2 regions of the Actinoplanes sp. NPDC051475 genome follow, and region 2 is predicted to be linked to the other one. Evidence: predicted binding sites of a transcription regulator. Region 2 holds the regulator's gene; the other holds the start of a gene.

Region 1 (9,129 bases), on a different contig from region 2:
GGCCAGCGGCGTGGCCAGCTCCGGCTCCGCCGCGATCATGGCGAGCAGGTGCACCGAGAGGGTGCCGTACCGCTCCAGCAGGTGCTCGATCACGCCGGCCGTGACGCCGTGCCGGCGGGCGATGTCCTGCCGGTCGCGCCAGGCCGCCGCGAACCCGTCCGCGCCCAGCAGCGGCAGCTGATCGGTGCGCGAGGGCCGGTCCACGCCGAGCCGCCGGACGGCCCGGTCGATGACGTCGGCGGCCATGACCCGGTACGTCGTGTACTTGCCGCCGGCCACGAGCAGGAGCCCGAGCATCGGCTCGATCACGGCGTGCTCGCGGGACAGCTTCGAGGTCGAGTCGGCCTCGCCGGAGAGCAGGGGGCGCAGGCCCGCGTACACGCCTTCGATGTCGTCGGTGGTGAGCGGCCGTTCCAGCACCGTGTTGACCTGGTCGAGCAGGTAGCTGATGTCGCGCGCCGACGCGGCCGGATGGGAGCGGTCGAGCCGCCAGTCGGTGTCGGTGGTGCCGATGATCCAGTGCCCGCCCCACGGGATGACGAACAGCACCGAGGTCGGGGTCCGCAGGATCAGGCCGGCGTCGCCGGTGATCGCCGAGCGGGGCACCACGAGGTGGACGCCCTTGGAGGCCCGCACCCGGAAGCCGGGGCGGACGCCGACGTCGTTGAGCATCTGGGACATGTCGTCGCTCCACACGCCGGTGGCGGCGACGACGGTGCGGGCGCGCACCTCGAACTCGGGCGAGTCGGGTGCCTCGAGGTCGCGCACCTTGACGCCGACGACCTCGCGGGCCTCCCGGATGAAGCCGGTCACCCGGGCGCTGGTCACCACGGCCGCGCCCAGGCTGGCGGCGGTGCGGGCGAGGTTGACCACGAGCCGGGCGTCGTCGACCTGCCCGTCGTAGTAGCGGATGGCGCCGGTGATCCGGTCGGCCCGCAGGCTGGGGAACATGTGGCGGGCGCCGTCGCGGGTCAGGTGCCGGTGCAGTGGCATGCCGCGGCCCTGGCCGAACACCCCGGCGAACACGTCGTACGCGGCCACGCCGAGACCGAAGTAGAGGCGGTGCCACACGCGGGCGGGCGGCGACGCGGACTCCAGCGGCACGAGGATCGGCACCGGCCGGACCAGGTGCGGCGCGAGGCGGCTGGTCAGCAGGCCGCGCTCGGTGAGGGCCTCGTGCACCAGGTGCAGCTCGAGCTGCTCCAGGTAGCGCAGGCCGCCGTGGATGAGCTTGCTGGACCGGCTGGACGTGCCCGCGGCGAAGTCGCGCGCCTCCACGAGGGCGACGCTCAGGCCGCGGGAGGCGGCGTCCAGGGCGGCGCCGGCGCCGGTGACCCCGCCGCCGATGACGAGCACGTCGAACTGCTCGTCGCGGAGCCGTCTGAGATCGGCGACGCGGCGGACCGGGGAGAGCCGCCCGGCCGAATACCGGGACACGGTGGGAGAGCGCACGCTCCCACCGTAGCGCCGTCGGGGGTCACTCCGGAGAGGGATGTTTCTCAGGCCACGCCCTTGACGAGCTCCAGCATCTCGCTCACGGAGCCCGCCGGGTCGGTGACGGGGAACTGGACCGCCCGGATCGTGGCGGTCGCGTCGACCAGCAGCGTGAGCCGCTTGAAGCGGTCCGTGCCGCCGGCCCGGAAGGTCGGCAGCCGCAGGCTCGCCGCCAGCTTGCCGTCCTGGTCCGACACCAGGGGGAACGGCAGTTTCGCGTACGCGGCGAAGGCGTCGAGCTGGTCGGGGCGCTGGGTGCTGACGCCCGTGATGCGTACGCCATGAGCAGCGAAATCCCCGGCCCGCGCGGCATAGGTGGCCGATTCCAGGGTGCAACCGCCGGCGCCGGGGATGTCTGCCCAGCCGGGCGGATGGCCCTGGGTCCCAGGGGCGAAAGCGCCGGGAAAGAAGTACAGGACCGTGGGGGTTTCGACCGTGAAGCGCGGAATACGGTGGCCGACCAGACCGTGCACCCGGTGCGCCTCGGCGGAGGTGGCGGCCGAGGTCGCGGTCAGCGAGCCGTCGCCCATCACGTGGCGGGTGCCCCAGTCCTGCAGCGCGATGAGCACCGGCAGCAGGCCCTCGCCCTTGGCGGTCAGCAGGTAGTCGTAGCGGGGCGGGCGCTGCGAATAAGCCTCCCGCCGGAGCACGCCGTGCTCGACGAGGCTGCCGAGGCGCTCAGTGAGGGCGCGGCGGCTCATGCCCAGCTCCCGCTGCAGCGCGTCGAAGCGGGTCAGGCCGCCGGCGATGTCGCGCACGAGCAGGAAGGTCCACCAGTCGGCGAGCACGCCGAGCGCCTGCGCGATGCCGCAGTCGGCATCAACCAGTTCGACGCGTCGCACGCTCTTCACTATAGTCCGTTTCAGATTGGAACTGACTCGAACGGGGGCGAGGACCATGAGCGTCTTCTGGCGGTGGTGGTCGGCCGGCACGACCAGCGGCCTCGGTTCGGCCGTCGGTGGCGTGGCCCTGCCGCTGACGGCGCTCGCGGTCCTCGATGCGACCCCGTTCGAGATGGGCCTGATCGCCGCCGCCCGCTACGCCGCGTGGATCGTCATCGGGCTCCCGGCCGGGGTGATCGTCCAGCGCCTGCCGTTGCGGGGCACGCAGGTCGGCGCGGATCTGGCCCGGGCGGCCGCGGTGGCCTCGATCCCGCTGGCCTGGTGGGCCGGGCGGCTCACGGTCGCCCACCTGGTGGTCACCGCGCTCGTGATCAGCTTCGCCAACGTGCTCTTCGACGTGGCCAACGCGACCTTCCTGCCGGAGATCGTGGGCCGCGACCAGCTCCAGTCCCGCAACAGCCTGACCTCCGGTACGCACGCCGCCACCGAGCTGGGCGGCCCGTCCGTCGGCGGCGTCATCGTGCAGGTGCTCGGCGCCGTACCGACGTTGCTCGTCGACGCCGTCAGCTACCTGCTCTCCGCCGCCCTGCTGAGGACGCTCCCGGCCCGCCGGGCGGCCGAACCGGCCCGGGGAGCGCCGATGGGCGAGATGATCCGCGAGGGCTTCGCGTACGTCGTCCGCCACCCCGCGATGGGACCCGGCATGTGGGCGGCCACCGCGGTCAACTTCGTCTGCGGCGCCCAGCTCGCCCTGTACCCGCTCTACCTCGTCCGGGACCTGCACGCGGCTCCGGGACTCGTCGGCGTGCTGCTCGCCGCGGACGGTGTCGGCACGCTCATCGGCGCCGCGCTGACCACCCGTTTCACGGACGCCGTCGGCACCGCACGCGGCCTGATCGTCAGCGGCTTCGTCGCGGCGGCCGGCGCCCTCGTGGTGCCGTGGGGTGCCGGGCACACGGCGTACGCGACCTTCGTGCTCGGGAATCTGGCCTTCGCGGCGGGGGTGGTGGTGCTGAGCGTGACCACCCGCACGTACCGCCAGACTGCCAGCCCGCCGGAGTTGCTGAGCCGCGTCATGGCCACGGTCCGGTTCGTCTCCTGGGGCGCGATCCCGGTCGGCGGCCTGGTGGCGGGCACGCTGGCCGGCCCCTTCGGGGCACGGGCGACCCTGGTGGTGCTCGGCGCGGTGACCGTCTGCGCGCCGTTGGCCTGGCTGCTTTCACCGGTGCGCGGACAGCGCGACCTCGTCGATGTGGCCGTACCGGAACGGGAGGCGGCGGTTCGGTAGCACCCCGCCCATGAGAAAGCGGGCCGCCCCCGAGGGGACCGGCCCGCTTACCTGTGCAGCTGTGGACTCAGAAGTCCATGTCTCCGCCGCCCGGGCCACCGGCCGGGGCCGGGGACTTCTCGGGCTTGTCCGCCACGACCGCCTCGGTCGTGAGGAACAGCGCGGCGATCGACGCGGCGTTCTGCAGCGCCGAGCGGGTGACCTTGGCCGGGTCGATGATGCCCGCGGCCAGCAGGTCGACGTACTCGCCGTTCGCGGCGTTGAGGCCCCAACCGGACTCGAGGTTGCGGACCTTCTCCACCACGACGCCGCCCTCGAGGCCGGCGTTCACGGCGATCTGACGCAGCGGGGCGTCGAGCGCGACCTTGACGATGTTGGCACCGGTGGCCTCGTCGCCGGCCAGGTCGAGCTTGTCGAACGCGGTCTTGCCGGCCTGCACGAGCGCCACGCCACCGCCGGGCACGATGCCCTCCTCGACGGCCGCCTTCGCGTTGCGAACGGCGTCCTCGATGCGGTGCTTGCGCTCCTTGAGCTCGACCTCGGTGGCCGCGCCGACCTTGATGACCGCCACGCCGCCGGCCAGCTTGGCCAGGCGCTCCTGCAGCTTCTCGCGGTCGTAGTCGGAGTCCGACTTCTCGATCTCGGCGCGGATCTGGTTGACCCGGCCCTGGATCTGCTCGGCGTCGCCGGCACCGTCGACGATCGTCGTCTCGTCCTTGGTGATGACGACCTTGCGGGCCTGGCCCAGCAGGCTCAGGTCGGCGGCGTCGAGCTTGAGGCCGACCTCCTCGCTGATGACCGTGCCGCCGGTGAGGATGGCGATGTCGTCCAGCATGGCCTTGCGGCGGTCACCGAAGCCCGGGGCCTTGACGGCGACGGACTTGAAGGTGCCACGGACCTTGTTGACGACCAGGGTCGCCAGGGCCTCGCCCTCGACGTCCTCGGCGATGATGATGAGCGGCTTGCCGCCCTGCATGACCTTCTCGAGGACCGGCAGCAGGTCCTTGACCGCGGAGATCTTGCTGTTCGCGATGAGGATGTAGGGGTCGTCGAAGACGGCCTCCATGCGCTCGGCGTCGGTCATGAAGTACGCCGAGATGTAGCCCTTGTCGAAGCGCATACCCTCGGTGAGCTCCAGCTCGAGACCGAAGGTGTTGCTCTCCTCGACGGTGATGACGCCTTCCTTGCCGACCTTGTCCATGGCCTCGGCGATGATCTCGCCGACCGTGGAGTCACCGGCCGAGATGGAGGCGGTGGAGGCGATCTGCTCCTTGGTCTCCACGTCCTTGGCGAGCTGCGAGAGGCCCTCGGAGACGCTCGCGACGGCGGCCTCGATGCCCCGCTTCAGGGCCATCGGGTTCGCACCGGCCGCGACGTTGCGCAGACCCTCACGGACCAGCGCCTGGGCGAGGACGGTCGCCGTCGTCGTGCCGTCACCGGCGACGTCGTCGGTCTTCTTGGCGACCTCCTTGACCAGCTCGGCGCCGATCTTCTCGTAGGGGTCCTCGAGCTCGATCTCCTTGGCGATCGACACACCATCGTTGGTGATGGTGGGAGCGCCCCACTTCTTCTCGAGCACGACGTTGCGGCCCTTGGGGCCGAGCGTCACCTTGACGGCGTCGGCGAGCTGGTTCATGCCCCGCTCGAGGCCGCGACGAGCTTCCTCGTCGAATGCGATGATCTTGGCCATACGGCTGTGTCCTCCTGGACATTCGCGGTGCCGGGCCTCCTCGGCCCCGCCCTCCGCACGGTGCGGAACACTGCGGACGTCACCACCTGGCGATGTGACGTCCTCAGGTCGAGCCGGATAGCCCGCGACGACCGGTCCCGTGCCCCGGCGCCGATGGCGGCACCGTGGCCGCGACCCCACCGTCCCGACCTGTTTGTAGCTGGCACTCACGCCTCGCGAGTGCCAATGACTTGTTTAGCACTCTGGTGGGTCGAGTGCAAGGACAACGGTCATGTCCCGGGGGCGTGCGCAAACGCCTCGTTGATCACGATGGGTGAACCATTCCCGGTCTCAGCAGGAAGGCGTTCCGCGCTCCGGCCGCGATCACCTCGCCCCGTGCTGAACCGATGGGGCCGGGAGCCACGTAGTACGCATGGTCAAGGTTCGGTGAACACGTCCGCGATGCGTTCTTTGACCTGATCCATCCGGACAGATCGATGCTGGATTTCGCATTGCAGCAGGTTGGCGCCGCCTGAGATATGCGGGAGCGGCTCGCGCCGCACGACTACAGGCGATCCGGTGCTGACCGGATGGAGGAGTGAGCGCAGTGAACAACCGTATCGTCGTAGCGCCCGAGCGCGCACAGGTGCGGGAGCCGGACTGCCAGCAGATACCGGCGCAACGATCACCCAGCGTCACCGTTCCCGCAACGGACTCCCCGAGGCGCCCGGCTGCCGGCACCAAGCCCCTGATCAGCGTCATCGTCCCGGCCCACGACGTCGAGGCGTACCTCGGAGAGTGCCTCGCGTCACTCGCCGGGCAGACGTACCCCGCCATCGAGGTCGTCGTCGTGAACGACGGATCGCAGGACGCCACCGGGGCGATCGCCGACGACTGGGCTCGCAAGGACTCCCGCTTCCGGGTCCTCCACCAGAGCGAGGGCGGCCCCGGCCAGGCTCGCAACGCCGGCATCGCGATCGCCCGCGGCACCTTCCTGGCGTTCGCCGACGGCGACGACGTCGTCCCGCCGTACGCGTACGAGATGTTGCTGACCACCCTGGAGCAGACCGGCTCCGACTTCGCCTGCGGCGCGGTACGGGCGCTGACCTCCAAGGGCGCGAAGGCCTCGCGGCTGCACGCGTCGGTCTTCACCAAGACCGTGCTGCGCACCCACGTCAGCAAGCAGCACACCCTGCTCAAGGACCGTACGGTCTGGAACAAGATCTACCGTCGCCGGTTCTGGGACCAGCACGGCCTGACCTTCCCCGAGGGCGTCGTCTTCGAGGACGTCCCGGTCGCGCTGATCGCCCACGCGATGGCCAAGTCGGTCGACGTGGTGGACGTACCGGTCTACTACTGGCGCAAGCGGGAGGGCGGCCAGAAGTCGATCACCCAGCGGAGGACCGACTGGAAGACCACGGCCGACCGGCTCAGCGCGGTCAACCGGGTCAGCCGGTTCCTCGCCGAGCACCAGCAGGGCGAGGTCAAGCGGTCGTACGACGAGAACGTGCTGGTCGACGACTTCGCCCTCGTGCTCCGTGCGCTGCCCGACGCCGACCCCGAGTTCCAGGCGTCGTTCCTGCGTGAGGTCAACCTCTTCCTCGCCGGCGTCCGGCCCGGCACGGTCGAGAGCCTGCCCCCCAAGTACGCGGTCGTGTGGCACCTCGTCCGCCAGAACAAGCTTCCCGAGGCCATCGAAGTGCTGCTCGCCAGCCGGCCCGGCATGCCGATCGCCAGCCGGAACGAGGGCAGCAAGCGGTACGCCGAACTGCCCTTCCTCGACGACCCGGCGGTGGGCGTCCCGCGCGGGCTGTACGCCATGGGCAAGCCGGCGGTCCGCAGCCAGATCACCGAGCTCGGCTGGCGCGACGGCAAGCTCGTGATCCGCGGGTACGCGTACATCGACGGCACCGCCGCCAAGTCCCGCTGGACCTCCGCCCGCATCGTCCGGCTCCGCGAGCTCACGACGGGCCGCACCATCACCATGCCCGCCGTCCCGCGCCGCGAGCCGGAGGCGACCGCCACGTCCAGCCACGGCGACAAGTCGTACGACTGGTCCGGCTTCGAGGTCACGATCGACCCGGCGACGCTGCGGTCCGGCGGCCGGTGGGAGAAGAGCCGCTGGCAGATCGCCGTCGGCATCATCGCGGGCACCAAGCTGCGCAAGGGCCGGCTCAAGGTAGGCCCGGACCCCACCCGGTTGCGCCTCGCACCGCAGCACCTCGACGCCACCACGCAGCTCACTCCCGTGGCCGAGGGGCTGTACATCCTTCTGCGCGTCGACAAGGTGACCGCCAGGACGACGGCCATCGCGTTCGAGGACGACAAGCTGGTCATCGACGGTGTCGTCACCGGCCCGGAGCCCAGCGCCGGCCGGCTGCGCCTGTGCCGGGTCCCCGACGTGGCGGAGGCGTCCACGGCCGTCGAGTTCGGCGAGACCCGCAACGACACGACGCCCTTCCGCGCGACGGTGTCGTTGAAGCCCCTGTTCGAGCACGCCGGCCCGGCCGTCATGCCGCCGCCCGGCGGCACGATGGACCGCTGGCGCATCCAGCTGGGGTTCCACAGCGGCGGCCGGCAGTCGGTGCACCTGATCAGCGACGACCTGCCCGCGGCCCGGTCCGGCATGTTCGGGCGGCACGTCTTCGTCCGGCGTACGGCGGCCGGTTTCCTGTGGCTGTGCTCCCGCGCCCCCGGACCGGTGGCCGACTCCGCGGAGTGGCGCCCGGACGGCACCCTCGTGCTCACCGGCGACTTCGACCCGGCCGAGGGCGTACCGGAGATCACGCTGCGGATGCAGACCGCCGCCGAGGAGCAGGCGCTCGCGGTGACCACCGACGGCGACCGCTGGACCGCGCGGCTCAACCCCAGCAGGGTCGACTCCTGGGGCGGCTTCGTCGAGCTGCGCCCGGGCCTGTGGGACATCCTGGCCGGCCACCGCGCGAGTGGCCGGGTGACCAACCTCGTCGTGGCCGACGACGTCCGCGCGATCTGCCCGGCGCAGTCCCCCGACCAGCGCCGCGAGTACGCGCTGGAGCTGGCCGAGGGCGACTTCGTCGCGCTGCGGGCGGGACCGGTGCTGCAGGTGGACGAGCGCGGCGCGTACGCCCGCACCCACCTGCGAGTAAAGCGCACCGCCGCGCTGCGCCGCTCCCCGCTGCGAGAGGCCGTGCTCTTCGAGAGCTTCGGCGGCCGGCAGTTCTCGGACAGCCCCCGGGCGATCCACGAGGAACTGATCCGCCGCGGCCTGCCGTTCGAGGCGCAGTACCTGACGGTCCGCGACGGCCAGGCGGCCACGCCGGAGACGCTGACCACCGCCCGCCTCGGCGGCACCGAGTGGTACGACGCGCTCGCGACCTGCCGCTACATCGTCACCAACTCGCACCTGCCGGACTGGTTCGAGCGCCGCCCGGGCCAGGTCGTGGTGCAGACCTGGCACGGCACCCCGCTCAAGCGCATCGGATTCGACGCGACCGACATCCGGCACGCGGACCGCAAGTATCTGCGGCGGATCGAGAAGGAGGCACCCCACTGGTCGTTCCTGGTGTCGCCCAACCGCTTCAGCACGCCGATCCTCCAGCGGGCCTTCCGGTACGAGGGCGAAATGCTGGAGTCCGGTTACCCCCGCAACGACGTCCTGTTCCGCTCCGACCCTGCAGCCACCGCGGCCATCCGGCGGCGCCTGGGCCTGCCCGACGGCAAGCGGGTCGTCCTGTACGCCCCCACGTGGCGCGACGACGAGTTCTACGGTCAGGGCCGCTACAAGATGTCGATGCAGCTCGACGTGGCGGCCGCCCGGCGCCTGCTCGGCGACGACCACGTGCTGCTGGTACGCC
Region 2 (9,129 bases):
GTGTTGTCCGCGTCGCTGGTGGACACCGTCAGCAGGTCGCCCGCCCGGAACTCGGTACGGGCCCCCCGCGGGTGCAGGATCTTCGCGGAGACCTCGACGCGCAACAGGTGCGCCTCCTCCGCGATCGCCTTCATGAGCTGCCGAGCGCCGAACCGGTACGCCGTCGTCAGCAGCACGAAGAGCAGGCCCAGCGCCCCCACCCACATCGCCGGCGCGGTGCCGTCGCCCGGGGTGACGGCGCTGTCCACGACCAGGCCGATGAGGATCGGGATCGCCGCCTCGCAGGCCTGGTGCACCCCGATGAGCGCGGTCCCGGGCCAGAGCCGGCGGCCGTTGCGGGTGATCGTCCTGCGCAGGATGCGGCCGCCGGAGCGGCTCACCGGGCCATGCTGTCGCGCAGGCTCTTCGGGCGCAGGTCGGTCCAGTTGGCGTCGACGTAGTCCAGCGCCTCCTGGCGCGACGCCGGGCCGAAGACGCTGCGCCAGCCCGCCGGGATCTCCTTGAACGACGGCCAGAGCGAGTGCTGCTCCTCGGCGTTCACCAGGACGTGGAAGGTGCCGTTCTCGTCGTCGAACGGGTTGCTGGACACGCTGGACTCCTTCACGCGCGGGGTTGCGAGAAGGTAAGGCTAACCTAAGCCGGAGCGGGGGATCACGAGCGGGGTGTGCGTCTCGGGGTCGTCGATGATGCGGCACCCCAGCCCGAAGACGGTCGCCACCAGCTCGGCGGTCAGCACGCGCCGCGGGTCGCCCTGGGCCACCACCTCGCCGGCCTTCATCACCACGAGGTGATCGGCGTAGCGGGCGGCCTGGTTCAGGTCGTGCAGCACCGCGACCATGGTGGTGCCCTGCTCGCGGTTGAGCCGTACGCAAAGCTCCAGCAGCTCGATCTGGTGCGCGATGTCCAGGAACGTGGTCGGCTCGTCGAGCAGCACGATCGGCGTCTGCTGCGCGAGCACCATGGCCACCCAGACGCGCTGGCGCTGCCCGCCGGAGAGCGTGTCGACCAGCTCGCCGGAGAGCTCGGTCACGCCGGTCGCGGCCATCGCGGCGACGACCGCGGCCTCGTCGGCGGGCGACCACTGCCGGATCAGCTTCTGGTGCGGGAACCGGCCCCGGGCCACCAGCTCGGCCACGGTGATGCCGTCCGGGGCGATCGACGACTGCGGCAGCAGCCCGAGCCGCCGGGCGACCTCCTTGGCCGGGCGCCCGTGGATGTCCGCGCCGTCCAGGAGCACCTCGCCGGAAGTCGGCTTGAGCAGCCGCGCCAGCGCCCGCAGCAGCGTGGACTTGCCGCACGCGTTGGGGCCGATGATCGCGGTGAACCGGCCCGCCGGCACCTCCAGGTCGAGATGCTCGGAGATGATTCTGCGGTCATAGCCGACCGTGATGTCGCGCGCCGCGAGCAGGCTCACGATGGTCCCCTCACCGACGGGCCTGGCGGACCAGCAGCCAGACGAAGTAGATACCGCCCACCGACACGGTCACCACGCCGACCGGCAGCTGGGTGGGTGCGAAGGCACGCTGGGCGAGCCAGTCGCTGAGCATGAGCAGGAAGGCGCCCATCGCCGCGGCCGGGGCCAGGGCGATGCCGGGCGCGCGGGTCAGCCGCTGCGCAAGCTGGGGAGCGGCGAGCGCGACGAAGGAGATCGGTCCGGCGGCCGCGGTCGCCACCGCGGTCAGGGCAACCCCGATGACCAGGTACGCCAAGCGCACCGGCTCCACCCGTACACCCAGAGCAGCCGCCGCGTCCTCACCCATCTCGAGCAGTCCCAGGCGGGGCCCGTACGCGAGAAGCCCCAGGACGAGCGCACCCACCGTGACAACGACCGGGGTGACCTGCGCCCACCCGAGCCCGTTGAGGGTCCCCTGCCCCCACAGCGCCGCGGCGTAGGCGGCCTGCAGGTCCACCTTGATGATGAACCACTGGTTGGCGGAGCTGAGCATGGCGCTGACGGCGATGCCGACGACGATCAGCCGGAAGCCCTGGACGCCGCGCCGGAACGCCAGCAGGTACACGAGCGTGGCGGTGACGAGGCCCCCGGCCAGCGCCCCGGCGGCGGTGAGGAAGTAGCCGTTACCCACGAAGACGATGACGATCAGCACCCCGGTGTACGCGCCGGTGGTGAAGCCGATCACGTCCGGGCTGCCCAGCGGATTGCGGGTCAGCGCCTGGAAGATCGCGCCGGCCAGGCCCAGCGCCGCCCCGATGACCAGGGCGAGCAGGACCCGCGGCAGCCGCCACTCGACCACCACCAGGCGGGCGGCCCGGGTGCCGTCGCCCGCCAGCGCCTGCACCACCTGGCCGGGGGTGAGCGTGAATTCCCCCGTACCCAGAGCCAGGACCGCGATCGCGAGCGCTCCCGCCGTCAGCAGCAGGCAGATGAGCGCGGGCCTGACGGCCAGGCGGCCGCTCACGTGCCGCCCGGCCCGCACGGTGAGGACCCGGCGTCCGAAGTCGACGCTCACAGGCCGCTCACCCGCCGCCGGCGCACCCACCAGATCAGCACCGGGGCGCCGACGAACGCGGTGACCACGCCCACCCGCAGCTCACCCGGGCGCACGACGAGCCGCCCGACGATGTCGGCCAGCAGCAGCAGGACCGGCCCCAGCACGACGGTGTAGAGGAAGATCCAGCGCTGGTCCGGCCCGACGATCCAGCGCACGATGTGCGGCACCATCAGGCCGACGAAGCCGATCGGCCCGACCGCGGCGGTGGCGGCGCCGGCGAGCAGCATCACCGACACGGTCGCCAGGACCCGGGTACGCCCGATGCCGGCACCCAGCGTCCGGGCCAGGTCGTCGCCGAGCGCCACGGCGTTCAGCGAGCGCGCCACGATCAGCGCGAGCACCGTACCGGCGAGGACGAACGGCAGGATGGTGGTGGCCACGTCCACGGGCCGCCCGGCCAGCGAGCCGATGTCCCAGAAGCGCAGGTAGTCGAAGGCCCGCGGGCGTACCAGCCGGATGCCGCCGGAGATGCCGTCCATCACCGCGCCGAGCGCGACGCCGGCCAGGGTCAGGCGTACGGGGGTGGCACCGGCCCGGCCGGCGGACCCGAGCAGGTAGACCAGGGTGAGCGCGAAGGCGACCCCGGCGAAGCCGAACCACATGTACTGCGACAGGTCGGTGCGGCCCAGCACGCCGACCGCGAAGACCACGAACAGGCCGGCGCCCGAGTTGACGCCGAGGATCTGGGTGTCGGCGAGCGGATTGCGGGTCACCGCCTGGATGACCGCCCCGGACAGTCCGAAAGCGACACCCGCCAACAACCCCACGACGGTACGAGGTAAGCGCAGGTCCCGGACCACGGACTGGTCATCGGTGTCGGTGTAGTGGAAGAACGCGTCCCACACCGTGTGCGGCGAGACGGTACGGGTGCCCACCGCGATGCTGAGCAGGCAGACGAAGGCCAGCACGGCCACGCAGACCAGCAGTCCGAGGCCCCGGTGCGCCTGGGTGGCCGCGACGCCGGCAGCCGGCCTCGGACGCGCGGGCGCCGGCGTACGCGTCAGGACCATGCCGGAAGCTTAGGCTAGCCTTTCCTATCAGTCAGCAGGCGGTCCCGCTCCCGGGGGACCGGCGGCCACGGCATCGAGGGTTGCAATCGGTACCCCGGTACACGCTTACCGTCGGGTGGACGGCGCCGGAGCGGCGCCGAACTCCCTGGTGAAGGAGCCTGTGATGCCGATCGACATCCCCGATGCGTGCACTCTGCCGACGGCCGAGTCCGACGACCTTTTCGTCACGGCGGTACACGGCGTCGAGCGGTCGCCGCGACCCACGCCCGGACGTCTGACCGGCCATCAGCCCACCAGCCGCGGCCACCGCCACGTGCCGGCGGTCGACACCCTGCCGCCGACCCGGAGCAAGATCACCGCAGGCCTCGCCGCCCTCGCGTGCGCCGCCTGCTGCGCCATCCCGCTGCTCATCGCCGCGGGCGTCGTCACCGGCGCAGGCGCGGCCGTCCTCAAGCACACGCTCCTCGCCGTGGCCGCCGGCCTCGCCGTCGCAGCGCTGGGCATGTGGTGGCTGCACCGCCGGCGCAGCGCTCGACGCATCGCGGCGGCCGGCACCGGGTGCGGGTGCGGCTGCGGATGACCGCCACGTGGTGCGGCACCGGCACTCGGTGCCGCGCCACGCCCATGACCGTCACCAGCGGCCGCGGTCGCCAGGGCGTGAACGACCGACGGCCGGCTTACCAGCGCTCGAGCTCCGCGGAGAGCACGGCGAGCGCGGCCACCCCGGCCGTGGAGGTGCGCAGGACCGAGTCGCCGAGCCGGACCGGGTGCGCCCCGGCCGCGACGAAGGCGCCGAGCTCCTGGTCGCTGATGCCGCCCTCCGGGCCCACCACCAGCACGATCTCCCCCGCCGCCGGCAGCTTCGCCCGGGTGAGCCGGTCCGTCGCCTCCTCGTGGAGCACGAACGCCACCGCCGCCGACGCCAGCCGGGCGGCGGCCTGCTTGGTGGACACGTCGGGGTCCCCGGAGACCGCCGGCAGCCAGGGGCGGCGCGCCTGCTTGGCCGCCTCGCGGGCGGTGGAGACCCACTTCTCCCGGGCCCGTACGCCCCGGTCGCCGCGCCACTGGGCCACCGATCGCGACGCTCCCCACGGGACGATCTCGTCGACGCCGATCTCGGTCATCGCCTGCACGGCCAGCTCGCCGCGGTCACCCTTGGCGATGCCCTGCACCACGACCAGCCGCGGGTCCGGGGCGGGCACGAACGATCGCTCGCCCACCGCGACGTCGACGCTGCCGCGGCCGACGGCCGTGACCTCCGCCCGGACCGACCCGCCCCGGCCGTCGGCGAGGATGAGCGCCTCGCCGGGCTTCAGGCGCTGGACGTCCGCAGCGTGGTGGCCCTCCCGGCCGGCCAGCGTGTACCGGGCGGAGACGGGAAGGTCGTCGACGAGGAACAGCGGCGCGGACACGGTCAGTGGCCGTTGAACGCGTCCCGCATGCGCGAGAAGAACCCGCCCTGCTTGCTGAGCTCGGCCACGTCCTCGCCGCGGGTCTTGGCGAAGTCGCGCAGCATCCGCTCCTGGTCGGGGGTCAGCTTGGTGGGGGTCTTCACGTCCAGGTGCACGAAGAGGTCACCGCGCCCCTGACCGCGCAGGTGGGGCACGCCCTTGCCGCGCACCCGCAGCGTGGACGCCGGCTGGGTGCCGGCCTTGACCTCGATGTTCTCCTCGGAGTCGAGGGTCTTGATGGTCAGCCGGGTGCCCAGGGCCGCCGCCGTCATCGGCAGGGTGACCCGGCAGTGCAGGTCGTCGCCCTTGCGCGAGTAGACGTCGTGCGGGCGCTCGTGGATCTCCACGTACAGGTCGCCGGCCGTGCCGCCGCCGGGGCCGACCTCGCCCTGCTGGGCCAGGCGGATGCGCATGCCGTCCTCGACGCCGGCCGGGATCTTCACGGTCAGCGAGCGGCGGGTCCGGATGCGGCCGTCGCCGGCGCAGGTCGGGCAGGGGTGCGGGATCACCGTGCCGTGACCCTGACAGTTCTGGCAGGGCCGCGACGAGACGACCTGGCCGAGGAAGGTGCGCTGCACCGACTGCACCTCGCCGCGTCCGCCGCAGGTCTCGCAGGTGGCCAGGTGGGTGCCGGGCGCCGTACCGGCCCCGGAGCACTGGGTGCAGAGCACGGCCGTGTCGACCGTGATCGGCGCCTCGACCCCGAACGCGGTCTCGACCAGGTCGAGCTCGAGGCGCAGGATCGCATCGGCGCCGGGCCGGGTGCGCGGGCGCGGTCCCCGGGCGCCGCCGCCGGCGGCCGTACCGAAGAAAGCGTCCATGATGTCCTGGAAGCCGACGAACGGGCCGGCGCCGCCGGGGCCGCCCGGCCCCGCACCCGCGCCGCCGCCGGGAGCCAGCGGGTCGCCGCCCAGGTCGACGATCTGCCGCTTCTGGTCGTCGGACAGGACCTCGTAGGCGGCGTTGATGTCCTTGAACTTCTCGTGCGCCTCGGGATCCGGATTGACGTCCGGGTGGTACTGACGGGCCAGCTTGCGGTAGGCGCGCTTGATCTCGTCGTCGGTGGCTTCGCGGCTGATGCCGAGAATTCCGTAGTAGTCCTTGGCCACAGGGTTTCGAGTCCTCATGTCTGCCCCGCGCTGTGCGCCGGAGACCGTCGTCGCTTTTGCGTCAGTTCTGTGCCAGCAGATCGCCAACGTAGCGTGCCACGGCACGTACGGTGGCGATCGTGCCGGGGTAGTCCATCCGGGTGGGCCCCAAGACGCCGAGCCCACCAACGATTGTCGTACCCGGTCCGTAACCGGTGCTCACCACCGACGCCGCCCGTAGATTGTCGATCTCGTTCTCGTCGCCGATGCGGACCCGGGTGGTGCTCGGCTCCACCTCGCCGATGAGCTTGAGCAGGATGACCTCCTCCTCCAGCGCCTCCAGCACCGGCCGCAGCGAGCCCTGGAAGTCCAGCACGCCGCCGCGGGTGAGGTTGGCCGTGCCGGCCAGGGCGAGACGCTCGTCGCTGCGCTCGACCAGGGTCTCCAGCAGCACGGACGCCAGGCACGCCATGGTGTTGCGCTTCTCCGGCGCCGACTCGTCGACCAGCGCCTGCACCAGCGGCGGCGTGTCGGCGAGCTTCTCCCCGGAGAGCTTCGCGTTGACCTTGCGCCGCAGGTCGAGCACGTCGTCGTTGCTGGTCGGCACCGGCAGCTCGACCAGGCGCTGCTCCACCCGGCCGGTGTCGGCGATCATCACGAGCATGAGCCGGGTGCTGGAGATCGGGACGAGCTCCAGGTGCCGTACGGCCGACCGGGAGAGGCTCGGGTACTGCACCACGGCGACCTGGCGGGTGAGCTGGGCCAGCAGGCGCACGGTGCGATGCACGACGTCGTCCAGGTCGACCGCGCCGGCGAGGAACCGCTCGATGGCCCGCCGCTCGGCCGGGCTCAGCGCCTTGACCCGCGACAGCCGGTCGACGAAGAGCCGGTAACCGGCGTCGGTGGGCACCCGCCCGGCGCTGGTGTGCGGCTGCCGGATGTAGCCCTCCTCCTCCAGCACCGCCATGTCGTTGCGCACGGTGGCCGGGGAGACCCCGAGCTGGTGCCGCTCGACCAGGGCCTTGCTGCCGACCGGCTCCTGGGTGGCCACGTAGTCCTCGACGATGGCACGGAGCACCTCGAGCTTGCGGTCATCGAGACTCATGACCCCTCCCTCCGCCTCCTGGCACTCACGGCCTCTCGACACGCACGGCCTCCTGGCACTCGCGCAACTCGAGTGCCAGTCTACGTCGCTCCGGGCCCGCACGCGATGATCGACCGGTAGTGCTGCCGCCACTTAGCCGAGTGTCTATTCTCCGACCTCACCCGGGTGTTGCTCTCGCCAGTGTCGACCTGCGGTCCTACGGTGTCAGCCATGACTGAACCGCCGCGTCCGCCCGGTGAGGGGAATCCCTCGGACCCCACCCGGCCGATCAACCCATATCCGGGCAACGACCCGGGAGCCGGATCGCCCCCGCCGCCGCCCCCCGCGTACGGCTCCCCCCAGCCCCCGACGTACGGCACCCCGCCGCCCACCTCGGGCGCCGGAGGCTACGGCCCGCCGCCCACCTCGGGTGCGGGTGGCTACGGCCCGCCGCCCACCTCGGGCGCCGGTGGCTACCCGCCGCCCGGGTCCGGCGCCGGTGGCTACCAGCCGCCGCCCGGGTCCGGAGCCCCGTACGGCGGCCCGCCGCCCGGCCAGCCCTACGGCGCCCCCGGTGCCTACGGCCAGCCCGGCTACCCGCCGCAGGGCTACGGCCAGCCCGGCGGCGACGACAAGACCTGGATTCTCGTCGCCCACTTCGGCGGCGCGGCCGGCGCCTTCCTCGGCGCCGGCTGCTCCGGCTGGATCGCCCCGCTGGTCTCGCTCCTCGCCCGGGGCAACCAGTCGCCGGTCGTCCGGGCCGAGGCGGTCAAGGCGCTGAACTTCCAGATCCTCTGGTCGATCGTCGCGATCGTCGGCTGGGTGCTCAGCTGCATCGTCGTCGGCATCTTCATCGGCATCGCGGCCTGGCTGATCGCCACGATCATCGGCGTCATCGCCGGGGTGAAGGCCAACAACAACGAGCCGTACAACTATCCGATGACGGTCTCGATGATCAAGTAACGCAGGCGGGCGGCGCCGTGCTCTCGACGGCGCCGCCCGGACTCAGCCGACCGCGCCGATCGTGCCCCGACGCGGGCTTTAGACAAGCTCGCGAATCAGCAGATCCGCAAGGAGACGACCACGGAGCGTCAGAGCCGCCCGGTCCTCCGCGTACGCCGCGGGGTCCAGCAGGCCGTCAGCCAGCGCCTGCCGGGCGCCCTCCGGCCGGGCCAGCGTCAGTGGCAACCCGTCGGCGAGGCGCAAGCGCAGCATGACCTCCTCGATCCGGCGGTCCTCCGCGCTCAGCAGCTCGCGGCCCAGGCCCGGTGAGACTCCGCCGGCCAGCCTTTTCGCGTACGCGGAAGGGTGCTTGACGTTCCACCAGCGCACCCCGCCGACGTGGCTGTGAGCGCCCGGCCCGAGTCCCCACCAGTCGCCGCCGGTCCAGTACAGGAGGTTGTGCCGGCAGCGGGCGGCGGGTGAGGTGGCCCAGTTGGAGACCTCGTACCAGGAGAAGCCGGCCGCGGTCAGGGCCTGTTCCGCGGCCAGGTAGCGGTCCGCGGCGACGTCGTCCTCCGGGTACGGCAGCTCGCCGCGCCGCATCCGCCCGGCGATCCGCGTCCCCTCCTCGACGATCAGCGAGTACGCGCTCACATGATCGACGCCGGCCTCGATGACCGCGCTGAGCGAGGCGGCGAAGTCGTCCGCGGTCTCCCCCGGCGTCCCGTAGATGAGGTCGAGGTTGACGTGGTCGAACCCGGCCTCCCGGGCCTCAGCGGCGGCCTGCGGCGCCCGCCCGGCGGTGTGCTTGCGGTCGAGGATGGCGAGCACCCCCGGCGACGCCGACTGCATGCCCAGCGAGATGCGCGTGAAGCCGGCCTTGCGCAGCGCCTGCAGCGACGCCGGGGTCACCGACTCCGGGTTCGCCTCCGTGGTGATCTCCGCGTCGGCCGTCAGCCCCCAGGTGCGGTCGATGCCCTCGAGGATCCGGCCCAGGTCGCCCGGGTCGAGCAGGGTGGGCGTGCCGCCACCGACGAACACCGT

What was found. Region 2 encodes HrcA, which represses chaperone genes, less so after heat shock. Its sites were predicted from a motif close to GGTTNGCACNCTCNNNNNGAGNGTGCNAACC; they were not measured.
Region 1: the regulator HrcA is predicted to act here: its motif matches at 5,512-5,542, upstream of groL (chaperonin GroEL).

The regions. Positions count from the first base shown of each region.
Region 1 is NZ_JBFAZZ010000010.1:27,760-36,888, reverse strand. It holds gene AB0368_RS20930 (glycerol-3-phosphate dehydrogenase/oxidase) at 1-1,437, opposite strand, end outside; gene AB0368_RS20925 (winged helix-turn-helix transcriptional regulator) at 1,500-2,336, opposite strand; gene AB0368_RS20920 (MFS transporter) at 2,392-3,624, shown strand; gene groL (chaperonin GroEL) at 3,692-5,314, opposite strand; gene AB0368_RS20910 (bifunctional glycosyltransferase family 2 protein/CDP-glycerol:glycerophosphate glycerophosphotransferase) at 5,901-9,129, shown strand, end outside.
Region 2 is NZ_JBFAZZ010000012.1:231,000-240,128, forward strand. It holds gene AB0368_RS24935 (ABC transporter ATP-binding protein) at 1-380, opposite strand, end outside; gene AB0368_RS24940 (MbtH family protein) at 377-589, opposite strand; gene AB0368_RS24945 (ABC transporter ATP-binding protein) at 629-1,390, opposite strand; gene AB0368_RS24950 (iron chelate uptake ABC transporter family permease subunit) at 1,425-2,468, opposite strand; gene AB0368_RS24955 (iron chelate uptake ABC transporter family permease subunit) at 2,465-3,520, opposite strand; gene AB0368_RS24960 (hypothetical protein) at 3,684-4,100, shown strand; gene AB0368_RS24965 (16S rRNA (uracil(1498)-N(3))-methyltransferase) at 4,198-4,932, opposite strand; gene dnaJ (molecular chaperone DnaJ) at 4,935-6,080, opposite strand; gene hrcA (heat-inducible transcriptional repressor HrcA) at 6,142-7,164, opposite strand; gene AB0368_RS24980 (DUF4870 domain-containing protein) at 7,375-8,106, shown strand; gene hemW (radical SAM family heme chaperone HemW) at 8,185-9,129, opposite strand, start outside.